2 regions of the Novosphingobium mangrovi genome follow, and region 2 is predicted to be linked to the other one. Evidence: predicted binding sites of a transcription regulator. Region 2 holds the regulator's gene; the other holds the start of a gene.

Region 1 (4,847 bases), on a different contig from region 2:
CGACCGGATCGTCCTTTCCTACGCGGTCTCGATGATTCCCGACTGGCAGTCCTGCGTGGCCCATGCGGCCGCCTGTCTCGTGCCCGGCGGCTCACTCCATATTGTCGACTTTGGCGATGCCGCGGGCCTTCCCCAACCCGCCCGGCGCGCGCTTCGTGCCTGGCTCACGCAGTTCCACGTCAGCCCGCGCCATGCACTACCCGATGTCGCCCGTGATCTTGCCCATGCTCACGGACTTGCCTGTGACATTCAGGACGGCCCCTTGCGCTATTACCAGTTGGTACGGCTGACGCGCTGAGGTTATGAGATGGGGCATGACCGAGCCCCATCTCCGCCATCCGACGCACGAAGGCGTCGAACTCGCCGCCCGCAAGGTCGCCGAGATCCTGCCCGAGACACCCCTTCTCCCCCTCGAAATCGAAGGCACCACGATCTGGTGCAAGGCCGAGTGCCTGCAGCCTATCGGGGCTTTCAAGATCCGGGGCGCCTGGAACCGGCTGACCGACCTTGACGCCGAGGCGCGCGAACACGGGGTCCTCGCGGTCTCGAGCGGCAATCACGCGCAGGGGATCGCCTGGGCCGCGCGCAGGCTGGGCATTGCGGCCACCATCGTCATGCCCACCGATGCCCCCGCCGTGAAGCTCGCCAACACGCGCGCTCTTGGCGCCGAAGTAGTGCTCTACGACCGCCCCGGCGGCGTCGACCGCGACGAAGTCGCGCGCAGGCTCTGCGCCGAGCGCGGCTCGACACTCGTCCATCCCTTCGGTGATTCCTGGGTCATCGAGGGCCAGGGATCGGTTGGTATCGAGATCGCGGCGCAGATGGGGCACATGACCGGGCTCGGGCCCGACCGGATCGTCACCCCTTGCGGCGGCGGTGGCCTTGCCGCCGGCCTCGCGCTTGCCTGCACGGACGCGGCCATCGTCCCGGTTGAACCCGAGGGCTGGGACGATGTCTGCCGCAGCTTGGCGGCAGGAAAGATCCTGTCCGTCGGGCCCGACGCGCCGCCAACGGCGTGCGATGCGCTGCAGACACCCGCGACGCACCCCATCAACTTCGCGGTACTTTCGCTGCACTGCCCCTTCGGGCTGACCGTCACCCCGGCCGAAGTGCGCCGCGCCCAGCGCCTTGCCTTCGAGAAACTGCGCCTGGTCGTCGAACCGGGCGGCGCGGCCGCGCTGGCTGCCGTCCTTGCGGGCAAGGTCGAAGTCGGCCCGCAAACCGCCGTGGTCCTCTCGGGCGGCAACACCGACGCGCAGGCCTACGCAAAGGTCTTGACCTCCACCGATTGACACGCGAGCCCACGCCATGGATTTCAACGACCAATTGCGCCGCTACTTCGGCACCGACGATCCCACCACCATCAGCCCCGGCGCGCTCGAGAGCGGACTGGAAAAGATGAAGGTGGACCTGGGCATGGAAAAAGACCCCGGGCGCCGCTTCGCGCTCTGGGCGCTCATGCACATGTTCGGACAGGCCCCCGACCTTGACGTCGCCTTCAAGGACGAAGCCGAACGCGAGGCGGCCCGCAATTTCCTCGACCTGCTGGATCGAAGTTCCTGAGACAGGTCCACAAGGTTTGAAGGAATAGTTCCGAGGGCCATCGCCCTCAGGTTCCCCGAACGGCCACCCTCACCTCACTCGCGCTAATCTGGCTGGGAAAGGTGAGGTCGCCCGTTCCGGGGTCAAGGGGCGATGGCCCCTTGAATCAAGACCTTCTTGTTTTTCGTGCTCCTACATTCCCGAATTTCGTCTCGCCCTATCACGGCGAAACGAAAAGAGCCCCGACCTTCCGGTCGGGGCTCTTTTCGTGTTTCGATCGTGCCTCCCACCGCTTCGCGGCGAAGGCATGGAAAGACTTACTCCTCGTCTTCTGCCGAAGGGCCGACCATCATCTCTTCGGAGAGGCCCTCGCGCTGCCCGCGGATCGCCTTTTCGAGACGCTCACAGACTTCCGTATTTTCCTTAAGGAAGTTCTTGGCGTTCTCGCGACCCTGGCCGATGCGGATCGAGTCGTAGCTGAACCACGAGCCCGACTTCTCGACGATACCCGCCTTCACGCCCAGATCGAGGATCTCGCCGATCTTGGAGATGCCCTCACCGTACATGATGTCGAACTCGACCTGCTTGAAGGGCGGGGCCACCTTGTTCTTCACCACCTTTACGCGGGTCGAGTTGCCGATGATGTCGTCACGATCCTTGATCTGGCCGGTGCGACGAATGTCGAGGCGGACCGAGGCGTAGAACTTGAGCGCGTTGCCGCCCGTTGTCGTCTCCGGGTTGCCGTACATGACACCGATCTTCATGCGCAGCTGGTTGATGAAGATCACCATGCACTTGGAGCGGTTGATCGAGCCGGTCAGCTTGCGCAGCGACTGGCTCATCAGGCGGGCCTGGAGGCCGACGTGGCTATCGCCCATCTCGCCTTCAATTTCCGCACGGGGAACGAGCGCGGCGACCGAGTCGACCACCAGCACGTCGATCGCGTTCGAGCGCACCAGTGTGTCGGTAATCTCCAGCGCCTGTTCACCGGTGTCCGGCTGCGAGACGACCAGTTCATCGATGTCCACGCCCAGCTTCTTGGCGTAGACCGGGTCGAGCGCATGCTCGGCATCGACGAACGCGGCCGTGCCGCCGTTCTTCTGCGCCTCGGCAATGACGTGCAGCGCGAGCGTGGTCTTGCCCGAGCTTTCCGGGCCGTACACCTCGATCACGCGGCCCTTGGGCAGGCCGCCGATGCCGAGCGCAATGTCGAGCCCCAGCGAGCCGGTCGAGATCGCCTCGACCTGCATCGTTTCCTTCGAGCCCAGCTTCATAGCCGAGCCCTTGCCAAACGCACGGTCGATCTGTGCGAGTGCCGCGTCGAGCGCCTTCTGACGGTCCATCGCGTCCTTTTCCTTGCCTTCCTGGATCAGCTTGAGCTGAGCAGCCATAAAACTTCCCCTGTGCTACCGGGCTGACCGGAAAGGTCAACGTCACCGGGGACTATGTATTCCATTTGTTCTACGTGAACAAGATGGGAACATCTGCATTTGAACAAATTTTAACCGCCTGCCGGTGGGCGTACGGCGGGGTGCATGCAGCATTCCCATTCCGGCGGCGCGCACGCTCTGGCCACTCGTAAGACGGCTCCTAAGCCTTCCGAAACGGTGGCTTTTCGGCGGCACACACCTCCACCGCCCTCGGATCATCGCCCGCACGCCTTTACCTTCTTGCGCCACGTGCCTCAGGCCAAGACCAGTCCTGAAGACCCGCACATCATGGCCGCAGCGGCACGAATGCACGAACCGCCCGTTTCCACAGTTTCGAACAGATGCGCGCGGAGTCGGCGCTACTTTGCGGTACGGGCAAGAACCTCGCCGACCTTTTCGGAGAGTTGCTGCACCGAAAACGGCTTGGGCATGAACCAGGCATTGGCGAGGCCGATTTCCTTGCGCAGTTGCTCCTCGGCATAGCCCGACATGAACAGCACCGGCATGCCCGGCACGATGGCGCGGATCTCGCGCGCCATGCCCGGTCCATCAAGGCTCGGCATGACGACGTCGGAGACGACCAGGTCGAAACCGCCCCCTGCCGCGATCACGTCCTCGACCTTGGCAAGACCATCTTCGCCATCTTCGGCGCAGGTCACCTCGTAGCCCTGGCGCACCAGCGCGCGCTCGGCGATGATCCGCACGGTCACCTCATCCTCGACGAGCAGGATGCGCCCTCCCCCGGCCCACTGGCTGGGCTCGACCTCGGCCTGGGCCTGGGCATCGGGCGCGCCAGCTTCCACCTGCGCGCCCGGCGCGGGATGGTAGACCGGCAGGTAGACCACAAAGCGCGTGCCCTTGCCCGGCTCGCTTTCGGCGAAAATGAAGCCGCCCGACTGCTTGACGATACCATAGACCGTGGAAAGACCAAGGCCGGTGCCCTTGCCCTGCTCCTTGGTGGTAAAGAACGGCTCGAAGATCTTGCCGATGACCTCGGGCGGAATGCCCCCGCCCGTGTCCTCGACAATGAGCGCGGTGTAGTCACCTGCCGGGATGATCTCGCTGCGCGACGTGCGCGCGTCGCTTGTCAGCACCTTGCGAGTGGAGAGCGTGAGCTTGCCCGAGCCGTCGCCGCGCCCCTGCATGGCATCGCGCGCATTGACGCACAGGTTGACGATCACCTGCTCCAGCTGCGTGGGGTCGGCCCGCACGGGGCCCAGATCGCGGTCGTGCTTGACCACCAGCTCGATCTTCTCACCGATCAGGCGGCGCAGCATCTGCGCGACATCGGCCACCACGTCGGGCAGCTGGAGCACTTCGGGGCGCAGCGTCTGCTGGCGCGAGAAGGCAAGAAGCTGGCGCGTCAGCGAGGCCGCGCGGTTGGAATTGGCCCGGATCTGCTGGATGTCGTCGTAGTCGGAATCGCCCGGAGTATGGCGCATCAGCATCAGATCGCAGGTGCCCAGAATCGCGGTCAGCACGTTATTGAAATCATGGGCGACACCGCCCGCCAGCTGGCCCACGGCCTGCATCTTGGTGGCCTGTGCGACCTGGCGCTTGAGGCGCGTTTCCTCCGAGGTATCGGTGAGCCCCAGGAGAACAGCCGCATCGCCCAGGCCGCGCACGCCTGCCAGGCTGAGCGAGACCGGATCCTCGGCCTGTGCGGACAGGCGCACGGCGATGTCGCCCGCGCTGGAGGGGCCTTGCGCAAAGCGTCGGATCGCTTCGGAAAGTGCCCGCTTGTCCTCACGCACGACAAGGTCGGTGGGATAGGTCGGCGCGTCCTCGCCCTCACGGCCAGCAGCCCGCATGAAGGCGGAATTGGCAAAGAGCAGGCGGCCATCGCGATCCGCCATGGCAAGCCCCAGCGGAAGC
Region 2 (4,847 bases):
GTGGTGGCGGGCAAAGAGCCAGTTGAACAGCGCGGTGCGGGCACCGCCGATATGCAGAAAGCCGGTCGGCGAGGGAGCAAAGCGCGTAACGACGGCCTTGGTGCCGCTCGATCCGCTCGTTGCACTTCCACTTGCCATTCCAATCACCTTCTGTCCTATTCCGGGCATGGCGATCGAGGTCACCCGACCCGGTAAAATTGTGGGCCCGGACATCATGTCCGGAGACGCTGCATTGCGGGGTCGGCAATGGAACAGCGAACGCAACTTGTCGAGTGCTTTGGCGGCAATCGAAGGATTTCTTTCGCAATCGTGTCGCGATCGTGTCCCGTGGCTTTCCGTGGCTTTCGGGACCGGCATCGCGGCATGGTTTGCGCTTCCGAAGCCGTCCCAATGGGCAGGCCTCATTGCGTTGTGCTGTGCAGCAAGCTTGGCGACCCGAGTTTGCTGGCGGCGATGTGGTGCGTTTCAAACTGTCTCGCAAGCTTTTTTTTGGGTGCCTCTGATGGTCGCTGGGGGCTGCGTCCTGATCTGGGGGCGCTCCATGATGGTGGGGACACCTCCCATCGAGCGGCCTTTGTATGGAGCGTTCTCGGGGCGGGTGCTCGCGGTGGAGCCGCAATCGGCCCAATCGCGGCGCAGGTTGGTGGTCGCCACGCGCGACCCGGCAAGCGGGCGTGCTCTCAAAATCCGGCTCAACCTGCCGGACGAACTGTCCGATGGCGAATCTGTCCGACCGGCGGAGATCGGTGAGGGCAGTCTCATCCAGTTCGAGGCGCGGATCATGCCGCCGGCAGCGCCCCTGCTCCCGGGTGGTTATAATTTTGCAAGAACGGCCTGGTTTGCCGGGCTCGCCGGTTCGGGAACGATCTTGAAGCCCGTGACCGTCCTGGAGCCAGCGGCAGGAGGGGAAGCGCCTTTGGCGCGCATTCGGCGCGGACTGGCTGGCCATGTTCGCGAGCAGGTCGATGAGCAGGCGGCTGGCATTGCCGTGGCGCTCGTCACGGGGGATCGAGGGGGCATCACGGCAGACGATGCGCAGGCCATGCGAGATTCCGGCCTGGCGCACCTGTTGGCCATAAGCGGGCTCCACGTGACGGCCGTAATCGGCCTGATCTACGTTCTGTCCGTTCGGGCGCTCGCATTGTGGCCCGCCTTGGCCCTGCGGGTTCGCCTGCCGATGCTGGCTTCCGGGCTCGCGGCGCTCGGGGGGATTGGATATACACTGCTGACTGGCGCGCAGGTGCCGACGGTTCGTTCGTGTATCGCGGCGCTGCTCGTGCTTGGCGCCCTGGCACTGGGCCGTGAGGCGTTGTCCTTGCGCATTCTGGCGGTGGCGGCATTCGCCGTGATGCTTCTATGGCCTGAGGCCGTGGTGGGGCCGAGCTTCCAGATGAGCTTTGCCGCTGTCCTCGCCATCGTGGCCCTGTCGTCCTGCGCGCCCGTGCGCAATTTCCTGGGGCCGCGTGAAGAATCTCCTTGGATGCGCGGCGTGCGGTGGTTCGGCATGCTCATGCTGACCGGGCTCGTAATCGAGCTCGCCCTGATGCCGATTGCGCTGTTCCACTTTCACAAGGCCGGGCTCTACGGTTCATTGGCCAATCTCGTGGCAATCCCATTGACGACCTTTGTGATCATGCCCGGGGTCGTCCTGGCCCTGGCGGCCGATGTCGTGTCCCTTGGCGGGCCGCTCTGGGGCCTTGTGGGATGGACCATCAATGCGGTGCTGGGACTGGCGCATTGGGTCTCGGCGCAACCAGGGGCTGTGACGCTGGTGCCGGGCATGGGCGAGGCGGCTTTCTCGCTGTTTCTTGTCGGAGGTTTCTGGTTGGCGCTGTTGGTCGGAAAGGTGCGTCTGCTGGGCGTTGTTCCCTGCCTCGTGGGCTTTCTTGTTCTTTATAATCAGTCGCCGCCTGATCTGCTGATCGCCGGGGATGGCCGCAACGTAGGCGTTGTGGAGCGGACGGCCGGGCGTGATGCGCCAAGGCTGCTGCTGCTACGCAACACGCGTAGCGACTACGTGCGCGACAATTTCCAGGAGAATGCGGGGTTGCGAGGAGAGACGATCTATCTCCCCGATCATCCGGGCGCGCGTTGCAATGCCGATTTCTGTTCGATCACCTTGCAGATGCAGGCGCGCGCAGCCAACGTCCTGTTGTCGAGGAGCCGGGACATCGTGCCCGAGCGCGAACTGGCTGCCGCCTGCGACCGGGCTGACATCGTGATCTCGGATCGTTGGCTGCCGCGGGCATGCCGACCGCGCTGGTTCAAGGCCGATCGCGGCACGCTCAGCCAGACGGGAGGCCTGAGCGTCGATCTGTCCCGCGGCGTGGTGCGCAATGTCGCGCAGGGGCAGGGGATGCATGGATGGTGGCATGGACGCAAAGGCGAGATGTCCTTGCAGGACCTCATCCCGCCCATGCCCTCATCGATGTCTTCGGATCGATAGCGCGCGGGGCGCTGCGATCCGGTCGGCTCAGTGGAAGTAGCGGCGCAGGAGGCCTGCGAGCTTACCCTGCACCTTGATCTCGTCGGCCGCATAGATCTGCGGTTCATAGGCCGCGTTGGCCGGGTCAAGGCGGATCATGCCGTTTTCACGGCGCAGGTACTTGAGCGTCGCTTCCTCGCCGCGCACGAGGGCGACCACGATCTCGCCATCGTTGGCGATATCGGTGCGTTTCACCAAGGCAAAATCGCCATCAAGAATGCCTGCCTCGATCATCGAATCGCCGGAAACCTCCAGCGCGTAATGTTCACCCGCGCCCAGAAGCGCGGCGGGCACGGGAAGGATCGCCTGGTCTTCCAGCGCCTCGATCGGAACGCCCGCAGCGATGCGTCCGTGCAAGGGGATCTCGATCACATCGGCCGTCGGTGCGGGAGCGGCGGTTTCGGGCCTGGCGAAGGGCACGACGTTCGAGTTGGCGGCCGGAGCCGTTGTCTGGCCGCCTTCGTCGGCACGGCGCAGCACTTCGAGCGCGCGGGCGCGGTTGGGCAAGCGGCGAATGAAGCCGCGTTCCTCCAGCGCGGAGATCAGGCGGTGCACGCCCGACTTGGACTTGAGGTCCAGCGCGTCCTTCATCTCTTCGAAGCTGGGCGAAATGCCGGTTTCGTCAAGCCGGGTCTGGATGAACCGGAGCAATTCGTGCTGCTTGCGGGTCAACATGTTCGCTGCCTCTTTCCTGCGCCTGCCGCACACGGAAATTCGGCTTCCCGCGCATCAGCTGTTCTTCTGGATGTTCCACTTGTGAACATTCTGAGAACAATTAAGCAACAGAATTTCCCACGTCAAGCGATACCGCCGTTCTGGAGTATGTAGATGCGCACGTTTGCGCCAGAAGGTGTTTCCGATCCGTTCGCAGGACGGTCGATGAGGACGTTACTGCCCGCAAGAGCGCCCAGGGCCCCGCTGTCCTGCACGCGCACGGCTCGCACGCATTCCCCGTCCCAGGTGCCGCGCAGGAATTCGCGGCGTGCGCCGGTGGCCGGCAGGTCCCCGTCGAGACGGGTGGTGACAGCCATGGGCGCGGGATCGAGTGCGCCCATCAGACGGCGCAGCAGCGGGAGCAGGAAATGGTAGCCGGTAACGAGTGCGGAGACCGGATTTCCGGGCAATCCAATGATGATCTGGCGGCGCTGCGAGCGGGGGCGGGTGGCGACGAGGAGCGGCTTGCCCGGCTTGATCGCGATGCGCCAGAAGTCGAGCTTCGCGCCCCAGGCTTCGAGCGCGGGGCGGATGAGGTCGTGGTCGCCAACGGACGCGCCGCCGCTGGTGACGATGACGTCGGCATGGGCGGCCTCGTCAAAGGCGGATAGGAGCGCGTCGAGCGTGTCGCCGACCGGTCCGATGCGGCGTGTCTGGACCGCGAGCCCGGCGACCATTGCCTCCAGCATGGCGCCATTGCTGGCCGGGATCTGGTGCGTGGCGCAGTTCTCCGGATCGGAGGAAAGCTCATCGCCGCTGTCGATGATCGCGACCTGGGGCGCGCGGAAGACGGGCAGGTGCCTGTGTCCGGCCGAGACGGCGAGCGCGATCTGGGCGGGGCCGATGCGGGTTCCGGCGGGCAGAACCTCCTTGCCAGCTACGAAGTCCGAGCCGAGGCGGCGCACGTGGCGATCCTGCGGGCTGGGGCCTGTGCCGGTGAGCGTGAGTGCCGTGTCGCTGCGCGCGAGGTCTTCCTGCACGATGACCCCGGCGGCATCGCAGGGCAGCAGGGCGCCTGTGGAGATGCGCACGGCTTCACCGCGCGTCATGCTGCCTACGAAGGGGTGCCCGGCCGCGCTTTCGCCCACGATGGTCCAGGGGCCGGCAAGATCGCCATCGGTGACCGCATAGCCGTCCATTGCGGAAAGGTGCCCGGCGGGTTGGGTGCGGCGGGCGAGCAGTGGCTCGGCAAGGTAGCGGCCGATGGCGCCTGCCATGTCGACATGTTCGCGGCGCATCGGGTCGGCGAGCGCGAGGAGGCGGCGCTGCGCTTCTTCGAGCGGGATCGGGGGCGTCATGACGGGCACGTCGGGAGAAGGCGCGGTGCTCATACCCACCCTTCGGCTTTCCAGTGGCCCGACTTGCCGCCCTGCTTCTCGACGAGGCGGATGTCGGAGATGACCATGCCCTTATCGAGCGCCTTGGCCATGTCGTAGATGGTGACCAGCGCAATCGAGACGGCGGTGATGGCCTCCATCTCGATGCCGGTCTTTCCGGTGATCGAGGCGGTGGCGGTGGCGCGGATGGAGCCGGTGAACTCTTCCTCGTTCTCGAAGGTGAAATCGAGGTTCACCGCATCGAGGGGCAGGGGGTGGCACATCGGGATGAGATCGGCGGTCTTCTTGGCCGCGAGGATACCGGCGATGCG

What was found. Region 2 encodes LexA, which represses DNA repair genes until DNA is damaged. Its sites were predicted from a motif close to GTTCCNCNCTTGTTCT; they were not measured.
Region 1: the regulator LexA is predicted to act here: its motif matches at 3,009-3,024, upstream of recA (recombinase RecA).

What each region holds. Positions count from the first base shown of each region.
Region 1 is NZ_JALHAT010000010.1:39,667-44,513, forward strand. Features, by position in the region: gene MTR65_RS08005 (class I SAM-dependent methyltransferase) at 1-298, shown strand, start outside; gene MTR65_RS08010 (threonine ammonia-lyase) at 315-1,292, shown strand; gene MTR65_RS08015 (hypothetical protein) at 1,309-1,563, shown strand; gene recA (recombinase RecA) at 1,860-2,933, opposite strand; gene MTR65_RS08025 (hybrid sensor histidine kinase/response regulator) at 3,332-4,847, opposite strand, start outside.
Region 2 is NZ_JALHAT010000005.1:107,305-112,151, forward strand. Features, by position in the region: gene gltX (glutamate--tRNA ligase) at 1-138, opposite strand, end outside; gene MTR65_RS05695 (ComEC/Rec2 family competence protein) at 542-2,446, shown strand; gene lexA (transcriptional repressor LexA) at 2,474-3,160, opposite strand; gene MTR65_RS05705 (molybdopterin molybdotransferase MoeA) at 3,283-4,530, opposite strand; gene moaC (cyclic pyranopterin monophosphate synthase MoaC) at 4,527-4,847, opposite strand, start outside.